3 regions of the Streptomyces sp. NPDC005803 genome follow, and region 2 is predicted to be linked to each of the others. Evidence: riboswitches for the same ligand, from Rfam matches in the RefSeq annotation. Region 2 holds a riboswitch; each other region holds the start of a gene.
The links. A riboswitch is a leader RNA that binds a small molecule or an ion and turns the genes downstream of it on or off. The one in region 2 is predicted to bind cyclic di-AMP.
Positions count from the first base shown of each region.

Region 1: another riboswitch for cyclic di-AMP. It lies ahead of ABZ454_RS28025 (transglycosylase SLT domain-containing protein); the one in region 2 lies ahead of ABZ454_RS32100 (M23 family metallopeptidase).
Region 3: another riboswitch for cyclic di-AMP. It lies ahead of ABZ454_RS27720 (LysM peptidoglycan-binding domain-containing M23 family metallopeptidase); the one in region 2 lies ahead of ABZ454_RS32100 (M23 family metallopeptidase).

Region 1 covers NZ_JBEXXO010000022.1:73,698-78,059, reverse strand. Annotated here, with positions in the region: gene ABZ454_RS28030 (dihydrodipicolinate reductase) at 1-926, opposite strand, end outside; gene ABZ454_RS28025 (transglycosylase SLT domain-containing protein) at 1,160-2,053, opposite strand; cyclic di-AMP (ydaO/yuaA leader) riboswitch at 2,059-2,242, opposite strand; gene ABZ454_RS28020 (ABC transporter ATP-binding protein) at 2,539-3,366, opposite strand; gene ABZ454_RS28015 (iron ABC transporter permease) at 3,374-4,362, opposite strand, start outside.
Region 2 covers NZ_JBEXXO010000029.1:74,719-79,080, reverse strand. Annotated here, with positions in the region: gene ABZ454_RS32110 (PrsW family glutamic-type intramembrane protease) at 1-54, shown strand, start outside; gene ABZ454_RS32105 (aldo/keto reductase) at 68-1,012, opposite strand; gene ABZ454_RS32100 (M23 family metallopeptidase) at 1,275-2,429, opposite strand; cyclic di-AMP (ydaO/yuaA leader) riboswitch at 2,441-2,594, opposite strand; gene ABZ454_RS32095 (PP2C family protein-serine/threonine phosphatase) at 2,865-4,031, opposite strand; tRNA gene ABZ454_RS32090 (tRNA-Met) at 4,243-4,316, opposite strand.
Region 3 covers NZ_JBEXXO010000021.1:172,169-176,530, reverse strand. Annotated here, with positions in the region: gene ABZ454_RS27735 (XRE family transcriptional regulator) at 1-372, shown strand, start outside; gene ABZ454_RS27730 (DUF6126 family protein) at 456-632, shown strand; gene ABZ454_RS27725 (tyrosine-protein phosphatase) at 654-1,466, opposite strand; cyclic di-AMP (ydaO/yuaA leader) riboswitch at 1,942-2,094, shown strand; gene ABZ454_RS27720 (LysM peptidoglycan-binding domain-containing M23 family metallopeptidase) at 2,100-3,038, shown strand; gene ABZ454_RS27715 (SGNH/GDSL hydrolase family protein) at 3,273-4,118, shown strand; gene ABZ454_RS27710 (STM4011 family radical SAM protein) at 4,133-4,362, opposite strand, start outside.

The DNA.
Region 1 (4,362 bases), on a different contig from region 2:
TCGTCGGTGGCCTCGACCGTGACCTCGATGCGGGGGCGCCCCTCGACGATCACCCGGTGGGCGCCGGCCCCGTCGGGCGGGGAGGGCCAGTCCGGGGCGCACGACGGGTGGATGCGGGTGATGTGCTCGATGACGATGCGGGGCTCGCCTTCGACGATGCCCTGCACCTCGAAGCGGACCGCGCCCTGGGTGCCGGCCTCGAACTCGCCCATCGTCCTGGTAGTGACGGTCGTCTCGAGCGGCCGCCGGGCCATGGTTTCGCGGATGTCGTCGAGCTCCACGCCCAGCGCCCGGGCCATCAGCCGTATCTGCCCGCCCCACACCATGGTCGGGACGGAGGCGGCGAGCATGAGCGGCTCGTACTCCATGGGGTGCCCCATGCCGATCAGGTGGCGGACCGAGTCGGGCTGGTCGTACGTGGAGTAGTCGAAGATCTCCTGACAGCGGATCACGTCGACCGTGGTGGCGAGGCCGCTGACGAGCAGGGGCAGCACGTCGTTGCCCCAGCCGGGGTCGACGCCGGAGACGAAGAGCGAGCCGCCACCGCCGGCGACGGCGGCGAGCACCGGTTCCCGCAGCTCGGGCGGGGCGCCGCGCCGGTCGTAGAGCGCGTAGAGGGCGGGGGTGACGACGGCGGCGCCGCCGGCCACCGCCCTGATGACGTCGCTCAGCGCCTCGTCGGGGCGGATGTCGCCGGAGGCCGCGTACACGACGGCGCGGGGAGCGGCGGCCAGCACCGCGTCGATGTCGTCGGTCGCGGCGACGCCGAGATCACGGTCCAGCCCGGCGAGGGCGCCCGCGTCGCGGCCCACCTTGCCGGGATCGTGGACGAGTACGTGGGCGAGTCGCAGCGCCGGATGGGCGTCGACCGCGCGGATGGCCGCGCGGCCGACATTGCCGGTACCCCAGACCACCGTGGAAATCATGCGGCGGAGGGTAGCGCGCGGGATGAAAGGTTCCTAGGGGCATCGCGCACCGGGTTGGGAGGGGCCCGGGGGTGATCACGCGCCGCGGGGTACCGGCGCCCGCCTGCCGGGTCGGGTGGATGACCGGCCCCGCGGCACAGGGGTCGCGCGGCACGGCAAAAGGGGTGGAAGGGAGCGGTTCAGCTCCCTTCCACCCCTGTCACGACTCGGCCCGGGGACCGAACCGCGGTGGATCAGTAGGCCCCGAAGACGTTGTCGATCGAGCCGTACGTGGCAGCGGCGTAGTTGCACGCGGCGGTGATGTTGGCGACGGGGTCCAGGATGTCCAGCGAGGTGCCGGGCACGTGGAACGCGTCGAACGTGGGCTGGATGACCTGCAGGAGGCCCTTGGACGGGGTGCCGGCGACGGCGTTCGAGTCCCAGTTGTTGACGACCTGCGGGTTGCCCGAGGACTCACGGATGACGTTGCGGTAGATGCCGTCGTAGCTGCCGGGGATGCCGTTCTCGGCCATGACGGCGAGGGACTCCTTGATCCAGCCGTCGAGGTCGTCGGTGTACGCCGTCGCGCTCTGCGCGGGGGTGGTCGCGGCGGTCTCCACCGCGACGGGCGTCGCGGCGGCGGTCTCCTCGACGACGGGCGTGACCGTCCGCTCGGAACGGTCGGCGCGGTCGGCGCTCTCGGAGCGGTCGGCCGACGGCTGCGAGGCGCTGCCCGAGGTGTTCTCCGCCTTGAAGGCGCTCTTCGTGGCAGCGGCCGTGGACTTGGCGCCGATGGTCAGCTTCAGGCCCGGGTGAATCAGGTCGGGGTTGCTGCCGACCGCACTCCGGTTGTCCTTGTACAGCCGCTCCCAGCCGCCACTGAGGGAATGCCCGCGGGCGATCTTGGAAAGCGAATCACCGGAGACCACGGAATAGGTGGTGGACTCGGCCTTGCGGACGGCGGTTTCCTTGCCGGCAACGGAAGTCGAGACCGAGGTCTTTCCGGCGACGACCGACTGCGCCGGCGCGGCGGACGCCGATCCGGCAGCGATCAGGGGGAGCGCGAGAACGGCTCCGCCCGCGCTCACGGCGATGAAACCGCGGGTCAGGGTGGACTTGGAACGACGGTGCTGGCCCTTGATGGACATGGCGCTTTTCCTCTCCGCCGCCTGCGAGGTGAGCTGTCGGGTTCGGACTGGAGATGTCCGGCCGCACATGGCGACTTCACCCCTAGCCGCTCCGGATTTCCGGACCGGCGGCAAACCTGGGTCCCCCGCTCCTGCCGCACATAAGTGGTCGGGTTACCGGACGGCGGCAGGATTCGGCGTTCCATCCGGATTGACCGTGACCGTAAGCGAGAAAGGCCGGGCGAAACAAGCCGGGAATTCGTGATCACAATTGATTTGCAAGATCAATAAAAGGAAAGGCGTGACACCGGCCACACGGGAGAGGGTCAACTTTCTTGGGGCGACAGGGAACCGAAGCTTCCGCTTCCGCGTCGGCGGACGGAAACGTGACGCTGACCACTGCGCCCGAGAAGGCTGTTTTAATGGATATTCGCCACCTATGCCCTATATAAAGGGGGCCTTATAGGGCATAGGTGACTGATCGGAATAATGGGTGAATAGAGACATTACGGGGTGGGCTGCGCGGCCACCGCGGTCCGGCTGCGCGGCACCACGACCGGTGAGCCGTCGCCGGGGGCGGTGAGTATGTCCGCGTCGAGCGCGTAGAGCTCCCTCACCAGGGCCTGGTCGACCGTCTCGCGGGGAGCGCCCCGGGCGATGACGCGGCCGCCCTTCATGGCGACGAGCAGGTCGGCGTAGCGGGCCGCGGCGGCGAGGTCGTGCTGGACCATGAGGACGGTGCGGCCGGTGGCCGCGACCTCGCGGACCAGTTCCAGGACCTCGACGGCATGACCGAGGTCGAGGGCGCTGGTCGGTTCGTCGAGCAGGACGACCGGGGTCTCCTGGGCGAGGACCATCGCGAGCCAGCAGCGCTGGCGCTGGCCGCCCGAAAGCCGGTCGACGCGCTCGCCGGCCAGTGCGGTGGTGCCGGTGGCGTCGAGCGCGTCGCGTACCGCCCGCTCGTCCTCGCGCGACCACTGGCGCAGCAGCCCCTGGTGCGGGCTGCGCCCGTAGCGCACCAGACCCGCCACGGTGACCGCCTCGGGGGCGCGCGGCGCCTGCGGCAGCAGGGCGACGTGGTGGGCGGCGCGGCGCCGGCCGGTCTCCCAGAGGTTCGTCCCGCCGACCAGGACCGTGCCGGAGTCGGGCCGGTGGAGGCGGGCGACGGTCCGTAGCAGGGTCGACTTCCCGCAGCCGTTGGGGCCGACGATCGCGACGACCTGTCCCGCGGGGACGGTGAGGTCGACGTTCTCGACGACGGGGCGGCCCGGGTACCCGGCGCACAGGCCGCGGACGTCGAGGCCCGCCTGCGGACGGGTCGGATGCTCGGTCATGTGCGGCTCACGCCTTTCCGGCGGCCCGGTCGGGCCGCAGCAGTACCCAGAGGAGGAAGGGGCCGCCGAGGACGCTGGTGACGACCCCGACGGGCAGTTCGACCGGAGCGGCGACGCGTCCGATCGCATCGGCCGCGGCGATCAGCGCGGCTCCGGTCAGCGCCGAGCCGGTGACCGGCACGCGGGTGGGGCCGGTCAGCCGCTGGGCGAGGACCGGCGCCGCCAGTGCCACGAAGGCGATGGGCCCGCCGGCCCCGACCGCCGTGCCGGCCAGCAGCACCGCGAGCACGAGCGCGACGGCGCGTACCCGCCGCAGGTCGACTCCGAGCGAGCTCGCCACTTCGTCGCCGAAACGCAGTAGTTGGAGGCGGTGCCCGGCCGCCAGCGAGAGCGGGACGAGGAACAGCAGGGCCACCGCAAGCGGCAGGCCGGCGTCCCAGTCGCGCCCGTTGAGGCTGCCGACGGCCCAGAGGAACACGCCGCCCGCCGTGTTGTCGTTCTCGCGCGACATGATCAGGTCGCTCACCGCGCCGAGGAAGGTGGAGACGCCGATCCCGGCCACCAGCAGCCGGTAGCCGGCGGTGCCCGCTCCTCCGGCGCACAGGACGACCAGGACCGCGGCGGCCACCGCGCCGAGCGGCCCGAGCCACCAGTTGCCGACCATGCCGGTGGCTGACCCCGCGGCGGTGGCGACCACGGCAGCGGTGGCGCCCTCGTTGACGCCGACCAGGTCGGGCGTGGCGAGCCGGTTGCCGGCCAGGGTCTGGGTGAGACAGCCCGCGATGCCGAGCGCCGCGCCGACCAGGAGGCCGACGACTATGCGGGGCAGCCGGAAGTCACGCACGATCATGACGGTGCCGGCGTCACCTGTTCCCAGCAGCCCCGAGAGCGTCTGCGACAGGCTCATTCCGGTCGAACTCGCCATCACCGCCACGGTGATGAGGAGCGCCAGCAGCGGAAGGAGGAGTGCGGCGGTGAGCGCGCTGCGCCTCGGGA
Region 2 (4,362 bases):
TACGACTCCGCGTACGACCGGCCCCACCTGCCGCACACCGACCCACCGCGGTAAGGGCGGCGGAGGGTCAGGCGGAGGCCTCGGTGAGCTCGGCCAGCTCCTGGTCCGTGAGCTGCAGACCGGCGACGGCGACCAGCGCGGGAAGCTGCTCGACCGTACGGGCCGAGGCGATCGGTGCGGCGACGGTCGGCCGGGCGGCCAGCCACGCCAGCGCCACGGTCGCGATCTCCGCATCCCGCTCCCGCGCCACCTTGTCGAGCGCGGCGAGCACCTTCCGCCCCCGCTCCGACTCCAGGTGCGTGCCCGCACTGCCCGCGCGGGCACTGTCCACGGCCGTACCCGGACGGTACTTGCCGGTGAGGAACCCGGAGGCGAGGGCGAAGTAGGGGACGGCCGCGAGCCCGGCTTCGGCGGCGGTGTCCTGGAGCTCACCCTCGTACGTGTCACGGGAGACGAGGTTGTAGTGCGGCTGCAGGGCCACGTACCGGGCGAGACCCTCGCGCTCGGAGAAGTCCAGCGAGGCGCGCAGCCGCTGCGGGCTGATGTTGGACGCGGCGATCTCGCGGACCTTTCCGTCCTTCACCAGCTGGTCGAGGGCGGTGATGATCTCCTCGACCGGGACCGTCTCGTCGTCGAAGTGCGTGTAGTAGAGATCGATGTGGTCGGTACCGAGCCGGCGCAGCGACTCCTCGGCGGCGGCCTTGACGGTGGTGGCGGAGAGCCCCTTGTGCGCGGGGTGGGCGCCGACCTTGGTGGCCACGACGATGTCGGACCGGTTGCCGCGTGCGGCGAGCCACTTGCCGATGAGCGTCTCCGACTCGCCGCCCTCGTTGCCGGGGACCCAGTGCGAGTAGGAGTCGGCGGTGTCGACGAAGTTGCCGCCTGCCGCCGCGTACGCGTCGAGGACGGCGAAGGACTGCGCCTCGTCGGCGGTCCAGCCGAAGACGTTGCCCCCGAGCGCGAGCGGGAAGACCTGGAGGCCGGAGGAGCCGAGCTTTCGGAGAGAAGTCATAAAGGGAACAACCGATTCCGCCGGTTCCGCTATTCCATGCCTTGTACACCTGATTCCGCGACCACGACGTCGGCCGATCTCGTCGACCGTGGACCGTGCCCTGCCGGTCCTTCGGGCAGGCAGACGGGCAGATGGGCAGACGAGGAGCCAGGGCGTCTGGGCGACGGATCGGCGGCCGGACCGGCAGCCCTGACGTCGGGGGTGAGCGTCAGGGCTGCCGGGGTTGCGTGGGCCGGAGAACGAAGCGGCGTGCGGGGCGGTCTCAGACCGTCAGGCCCCGGGCGCGCAGCCAGGTCATCGGGTCGACGCCGGTGCCGTCCGCGGTGTGGACCTCCAGGTGGAGGTGCGGACCGGTCACGTTGCCGGTCGCGCCGACGCGTCCGATGGTGTCACCCGTCGTGACCTTCTGGCCGACGCTGACGTCGATCGAGGACTGGTGGCAGAACCACACCTCCGTGCCGTCCTCCAGCTCCAGGACCGTGCGGTAGCCGTAAGAGCCGGAGTATCCGGCCGACTTGACCGTGCCGGTGTGGACGGCCTTGATCGGGGTACCGGTAGGCGCGGCGAAGTCGAGGCCCGTGTGGAAGCCGGAGGACCACATCGATCCGGCCTCACCGAAGGTCGAGGTGATCGTGTACGAGGAGGTGGGAATGGCGTAGCTGGCGGCGAGCTTGGCGAGGCGCAGGGCCTCCGCCTTCTTCTTCGCCTCTTCCGCGGCCTTCTTCTTCTCCGCGGCGATCTTCGCCTCGGCGGCGTCCTGCTGCTTCTTCGCCTCGGCGGCGGCCTTCTCCGCAGCGGCCTTCTCGGCGGCCGCCTTGACCTCGGCGTCGGCGGCGTCCTGCTGCTGCTCGGCCTGCTGGAGGATGCGGGCGCGCAGCGCCTCACCCGCGTCGGTGGTGCCCTGCTCGGCCTCGGCGGTGGTGATGCCGGCGCTCGTCAGCGGGGCGGAAGCGGTCGCGGCCTCGTCCGCCTCGGACCCGCTCGAGAAGAGTGCGCCGACGCCCGGAAGGGACTTGGCGTCGGGGAGATTGTCCGCGATGGAATCGGGAAGAGAGATGGAGACCGGCGGCTTGCTCTGGGCGGTGGCCATGCCACCCGCACCGACGGCCGCGATGACGCCGACGCCGAGGACGGTGGAGCTGCGGGCCAGACCATTGCGCTGCTTGGCGACGCGGTGCTTGCCGCGGACGGGGCGGACGGACTCCTCGGTGGGATTCCATTCCTCCCAGGTCCGGTCGGGCCCGGCCGCATCGGCGCGGAAGTCGTTTCCGAAGTCGCTGCCCCGATCGGTCCCGTAGTCGGTCGCGTAGTCGGCCCCGCACTCCGTGAGAGCGGTGGCGGGCCGGGTCGCGAAGTCATCGCCGTACTCGGACCCGAACCGTGAGGGAGCTTCGGGGGCAGGCTTGTTGGACGCCACGGGGGCGCACTCCTTTCCTTCCTTCTCGCCTACCGGGTTAGCTGACGGGTTCGGAGCAGGAAGGTCTCCTACGGGTACCTCTGCCTCGTCACAGGACAGAGTTGCCCGATTCACCCCATGTAGGTGGTTCCCCGGTTCCCTTGCGGAATTCGGCGCTCGCGCACGGTGCCGCCACTGACGGCGGCTGGGACAACCGCGCTGCGTTATCGAACGTTAATAGACACCAGGGTCCGAATCCAAGCTGTTCCCACTGATCGTTCACGTCTTTGGCCTGGACTTTACGGGACACAACCGGGTGGAATCGGACGAGTTGATCGCCCCTCAGGCGTCACCCGTTTTCTGACGTTGTGTCAAATGTTATGCGGAGCGGTGTCCTTCGGTCACGGACGGTGGCATCGTGGACAACCGCTCCCACCCCGCCGGTCACCGCGGGGCTCAGGCCGGGCCGCCGCCGCCCAAGCCCACGATCTTCACGGTCCTGCGCCGGACGGGCTGGCCCTCGGCGGGCCGCGCGACCGCGAGCAGCGCCATGTCGTCCGTCGACTCGCCGCCCGTGTGCAGCCGCACGTCGTCGGTCAGCGCGGACAGCAGCTCCTCGGGCCCCGGGAAGATCCGCCCCCGCAGCCGCTCGGCGGGGTCGTAGAAGACGCCTTCGGCGTTACGGGCTTCGGAGAGGCCGTCCGTATAAAGGAGGAGCGTCGCGCCGGCCGGCAGGTCCCACTCGTCCGCCCGGTCCGGCCACACCCCCAGGTCCATCCCCAGCGGGAGCGCGGGCACCGACGGGCCGAGCACCTCCAGTGCCCCGTCCGTGTGCAGCAGCAGCGGCTCGGGGTGACCGCGGTTGACGATCCGCACCCGGTCCGCACCCGGCGGGATCTCCACGAGCACGGCGGTGATGAAGCCCTCGACCGCGTCGAGGCCGCCGCGCCGGCTCGACTCCCGCGCCAGCGCACGCTCCAGCCGCCCCGCCACCCCCTCCAGCGTCTCCTCGTCCTCGGCCACCTCCCGGAAGGCACCGATGATCACCGCGACCGCCTCCACGGCGTCCAGCCCCTTGCCGCGCACGTCCCCGACCACCAGCCGCACCCCCTGCGGGGTGTCCGTCACCGAGAACAGGTCGCCGCCGACGAACTCGTCCGCCTGCGCCGCCTCGTACCTCGCGGCCACGCTCAGCCCGCCGATCCGGTCGGACGGCGTCGGCAGCACCGCCCGCATGGCCGTCTCCGCGATGACGCGGGCCGAGGCCAGCTGCTCGTTGCCGCGCCGCACGACCCCGTTGATCACGACGGCGAGGACGGAGACGGTGAGGACCGTGAGCAGTTCGATGGAGGGCACGACCTGGAAGAGGGTGCCGCTGTAGAGCCGGAGCGCGGCGACCGCCAGCAGCGCCGCGACACCGGTACGGACCGTGCTGGCCAGTGAGAAGAACGGCGCGGCGATCAGCGGAGCCGCCGCGAACAACGGGACGGCCGTGAAGGAGGGCGGGCTGGCGGCATCGAACAGCACGCCCCCGGCGATCATCAGCGCAGGCAGCGCCCGGACGAACCGGCGGGTCCGCACACCCCCGGCACGCCTCCGCCGCCGCTCCTCCCGCTTCCCCACCTTTTGTTCTCCTACCCCGTGCATCCACGGCCGCGGACGGTACCGCGCACCACCCTCCAGGCTTCCCGCAACGGGGTCGCGGGGCGACTCGTCATCGGCCAATGGGGGGACGTACGCGGCATGCGGCTCACGCCGGGCGACCCGGCGGGCCGACGGCGCACACACGACTCAGGCCCGGCACGCTGCATGCGTGCCGGGCCTGAACCTTCAGTAGCGGGGACAGGATTTGAACCTGCGACCTCTGGGTTATGAGCCCAGCGAGCTACCGAGCTGCTCCACCCCGCGTCGGTGAACACAACTCTACGGCATGTTCGACGCACTCATGACCACC
Region 3 (4,362 bases), on a different contig from region 2:
GAACGGGACGCGATCGTCCGCGGCCGCAGGTTCGAGGGCGCCGAGGCCGACGGCTGGATGTACCAGCAGGCCGGCGGCTCCGGCCGGGCGATGCAGGCCCTGCGGGTGCGTGTCCCGCACGGCGCCCAGGGCGACCTGGTCCGCGTCCATCCCGGCGAGGAGTGGCTGTACGTCCTGGCCGGACATCTCAGGGTGACCCTCGGGGACACGGTCCACGACCTCGCCCCCGGGGACAGCGCGCACTTCGACTCGCTCACCCCGCACCGGATCGCGGCCCCGGACCGGGACGGCGCCGAGCTGCTCTTCGTCCACACCCTGCTGCAGAGCCCCGCCGCCGAGCTGTGTCTCGGCAGTGGGATCCACCGTCGCTGAGGCGCCGCCCGGGCCGGCTGCGTGTCGCCGGCCCGCCCACCCGGCCACCGGCCCGCCCACCGGCCCGCCTGAAAGGACCTGTCATGTCCGATTCCGAGAACTACGACCCGCTCAGCCCCGCCCGGCCCAAGAACTACGACCCGCAGGAGAAGAAGATGCCCCGCGGGCTCGTCATCAGGCTCTTCGCCTACCTGGTGGCCGGGCACGTCGTCGCGGGTTTCCTCTACCTGCTGTTCGCCGTGGGGATGCACAACCAGTAGCCGGGGGCGCCGGCCGGCCGCTCAGATCTCGTCGAGCAGGCGCTCGCGCAGTCGCTCCCGCGTCTCCGGGGTGATCTTCAGACCCTCGGCGAGGTAGCGGTCGGTGCTGCCCCAGGTCTCGTCGATGGTGGCGAAGGCGGCGGCCAGGTAGTCGGGGTGGGCGCCGAAGAGCGGATTGAGCAGCTCCATCACCTCGGGCGACATTCCGGCGGGGGAGGTGTCGCTGCGGCGGATCCTGTAGCGGCGGTGCGCGTCGTTCGACTTGAGGTAGTCGGCCTCGATGGCCTCGCGCTCGACGCCGACGGCGAGCAGGGACACCGCGATCGAGAGCCCCGCGCGGTCCTTGCCGGCGGCGCAGTGCATCAGGGCGGGCACGCTGTCCTCGGCCAGGGCGTGCAGAACCCGGCTGTGCTCGGCCGTGCGGTCCAGGATGGTCCGGCGGTAGGAGGCGATCATGCGGCGGGAGCCCTTGCCGTCGGCCAGGATCGACCGCAGTTCGTCCATGTCGCCGTCGCGCACCATCCGCCAGAACTCCGCGCCGTCCGCCGGGTCGCTCAGCGGGATGCTCACATTGCGCACGCCCGGCAGCTCCACGTCCAGGCCGTCCAGCTTGTGGTCGGCCACGTTGCGGAAGTCGAAGACCGTGTGGAGGCCGAGACCGGCGAGGAACGCGGTGTCCTCGGCCGTGGCGTGCGCCAGGTGACCACTGCGGTAGAGCCGTCCGTACCGCACCCGGCGGCCGTCCGAGGTGGGCAGCCCGCCCACGTCACGGAAATTGCGGACACCCGCCAGTTCGGGTTCCGTCGACGGGGTCTGCGGCAGCTGCTGCGTCACGGTCACTCCTGGAGGCTCTGCCGCCGGCGCGTGTCGCCCGCGGGACCACTCTCGTGACGATACGACATCGATTCCTCGGGCAATCATCTTGGTCACGCCCGCACTTCGGGCCCCGCGAAGGGTGTGCGGGCCCGGCGGGGAGGGGGCCGGTCCGGTGGGTGAGCCGATGCGGAAGGGGCGGCGGGCATGACATGTCCGAATAGCTCCTTTTATCCGAACATGCCCTGATCGCAGGGGAGATGATCACCTTCTCGTGAGCGGGATCATATCCGTGACGGTGTGTGGCGGTGCGCCCGATGGGTATTCCAAGCACCGCGCGGAAAGCCAAGATCCGTAATCCACGGAGTGTGACCGGAATTCCGCGCCGGCTTTCCGGTGCGGAATCCCGCGGAGAACTCGTGGCTTGTTTCCGCCGTCCCGGCTCGCTTACGTTCGCTGCAATCCGGACGGACCGCCTAATCCTGCCGCCGCCCGGAATTCGCACCCACTCACCGCGTGGCAGGAGCGGGGGAACCAGGTAAGCCGCCGACCGGGAATCCGGCCGGCTCGGGGTGAAGTCGCGTCCGCCGCGACCGGACATCTCCAGTCCGAACCCGACAGCTCACCTCGCAGGCGCCGGAGAGGAAAACCTTCATGCCCATCTCGGGTAAGCACCGTCGTCCCAAGGCCGGCACCATCGCCCGCGGCGTCGTCGCCGCGAGCGCCGGCGGCGCCGTGATCGCGCTTCCGCTGCTCGGTGCCACCGGCGCCAACGCCGCGGAGCAGGCCGCCCCCGCCGCCTCGCAGTCGGCCGCCACGCACGCCACCCCGGCCAAGCAGGTCGCGAAGACGCAGGCCGGTACCGAGACGTACACCGTCGTCTCCGGCGACTACCTGTCGAAGATCGCTGCCGAGCACAAGCTCAAGGGCGGCTGGCACAAGCTGTACCAGGACAACCGCAAGGTCGTCGGCGACGACCCGAGCCTGATCTTCCCGGGTATGAAGCTGACCCTCGGCGGCAAGGCCTGGGGCCACGCCTCGACCACCTCCACCTCGACGAAGGCCCCGTCGAAGGCCCCGGCCCAGAAGACCGAGACGAAGGCCTCCACGGCCGCCGACTCGTCCTCCTCGTCCTCCGACGCCACGGCGTCCGAGGAGACCTCGGCCCCGGCGGCCCAGAGCAACGACTCCGGTTACGTCCACCCGGTCCCGGGCAACCACACCACCGCCTACCGCGCCTCCGGCTCCAACTGGTCCAGCGGCAGCCACACCGGCATCGACTTCCCCGTCGCGACCGGCACGAGCGTGAAGGCGATCACCTCCGGCACCGTCGTCACCGCCGGCTGGGGTGGCGCCTACGGCAACGAGGTCGTCATCAAGCACGCCGACGGCCACTACTCGCAGTACGGCCACATGTCCTCGCTCTCCGTCTCGGCCGGCCAGACCGTGACCGCGGGCCAGCAGGTCGGCCTGTCCGGCGCCACCGGCAACGCCACCGGCCCGCACCTCCACTTCGAGGTCCGCACGGGCCCGGCGTACGGCTCGGACATCGACCCGATCGCCTACCTGGCGTCGCACGGGATCTACGTCTGATCCAGGTGACACCGGTCCCGGTCCGGTGACCGGGAGCTGAGCGATACACGGAGGGGCGGTGCGCGGCGGCGCGCCGCCCCTCCGCCGTATGTGTCCGGCACCAGGGGGCGTCCCCTGGTGCCGGACATTCTTATTCCCCCTTTACCAAAAACTGACCGGGTGGTCTATCTCACCACCCGTCAACCCCGTATTACGGTCGCGTAGGTCACATTCGGCGGTGCAGGATATGCCCTTGTGGCAGACGATTCGAACAACATCCAGCAGGGCGTCATCAACCGACGGGGCGTCATCGGGTCGTACGCGGCGATCGGCGACAGCTTCACCGAGGGAGTCGGTGATCCCGGCCCGGGCGGAACCTTCGTCGGCTGGGCGGACCGGTTCGCGGTACTCCTCGCGGACCAGCTCCCGGACCCCGAGGCGACGACGGGCGGCGCAGGATCCGCGCACGAGAACTTCAGATACGCCAATCTCGCCGTACGAGGACGCCTCCTCGACCAGATAGTCGAGGAACAGGTGCCGCGCGCCAAGGAACTCGCCCCGGATCTGGTGACCTTCTGCGCCGGCGGCAACGACATCATCCGGCCGGGCACCGACCCCGACGACGTGGCCGAGCGCTTCGAGCGCGCGGTCGCCGACCTGACCCGGTCGGTCGGCACCGTCATGGTCACCACCGGCTTCGACACCCGCAACGTTCCCGTGCTGCGCCATCTGCGCGGCAAGATCGCCACCTATACCGCCCATGTCCGGTCCATCGCCGACCGCTACGACTGCCCGGTCCTCGACCTCTGGTCCCTGCGCTCGGTCCAGGACAGGCGGGCGTGGGACAACGACCGGCTGCACCTGTCGCCCGAGGGACACACCCGGGTCGCGCTGCGCGCCGCCCAGGTCCTCGGCCTCGACGTGCCCGCCGACCCGGATCAGGAGTGGCCGCCGCAGGTACAGCGCGGCACGCTCGAAGTACGGCGCGACGACATCCACTGGGCACGCGAGTACCTGGTCCCGTGGATCGGACGGCGGCTGCGCGGCGAGTCCTCGGGGGACCACGTGGAGGCCAAGCGGCCCGACCTGCTGCCGCTCTGAGCAGCCCGCTGTCCTCAGCCGCCCGGAGCGCCGGCCACGGCGACCGGGGACAGCGGCAGGGCCGGTACGCGTTCCAGTACCCCGCCGGCGAAGACGTCGTACAGCGGCAGCGTCTCCAGGTGCACGTACCCGATGTGGCAGTCGCAGACCGCGAGCGGACAGGCCCGGGGGCCCAGGGCCGCGCGGTAGCTGCCGTCGTAGAGATTGCCGAGCTCGGCGCGGACGAAGTGGCAGCGGCGCACCG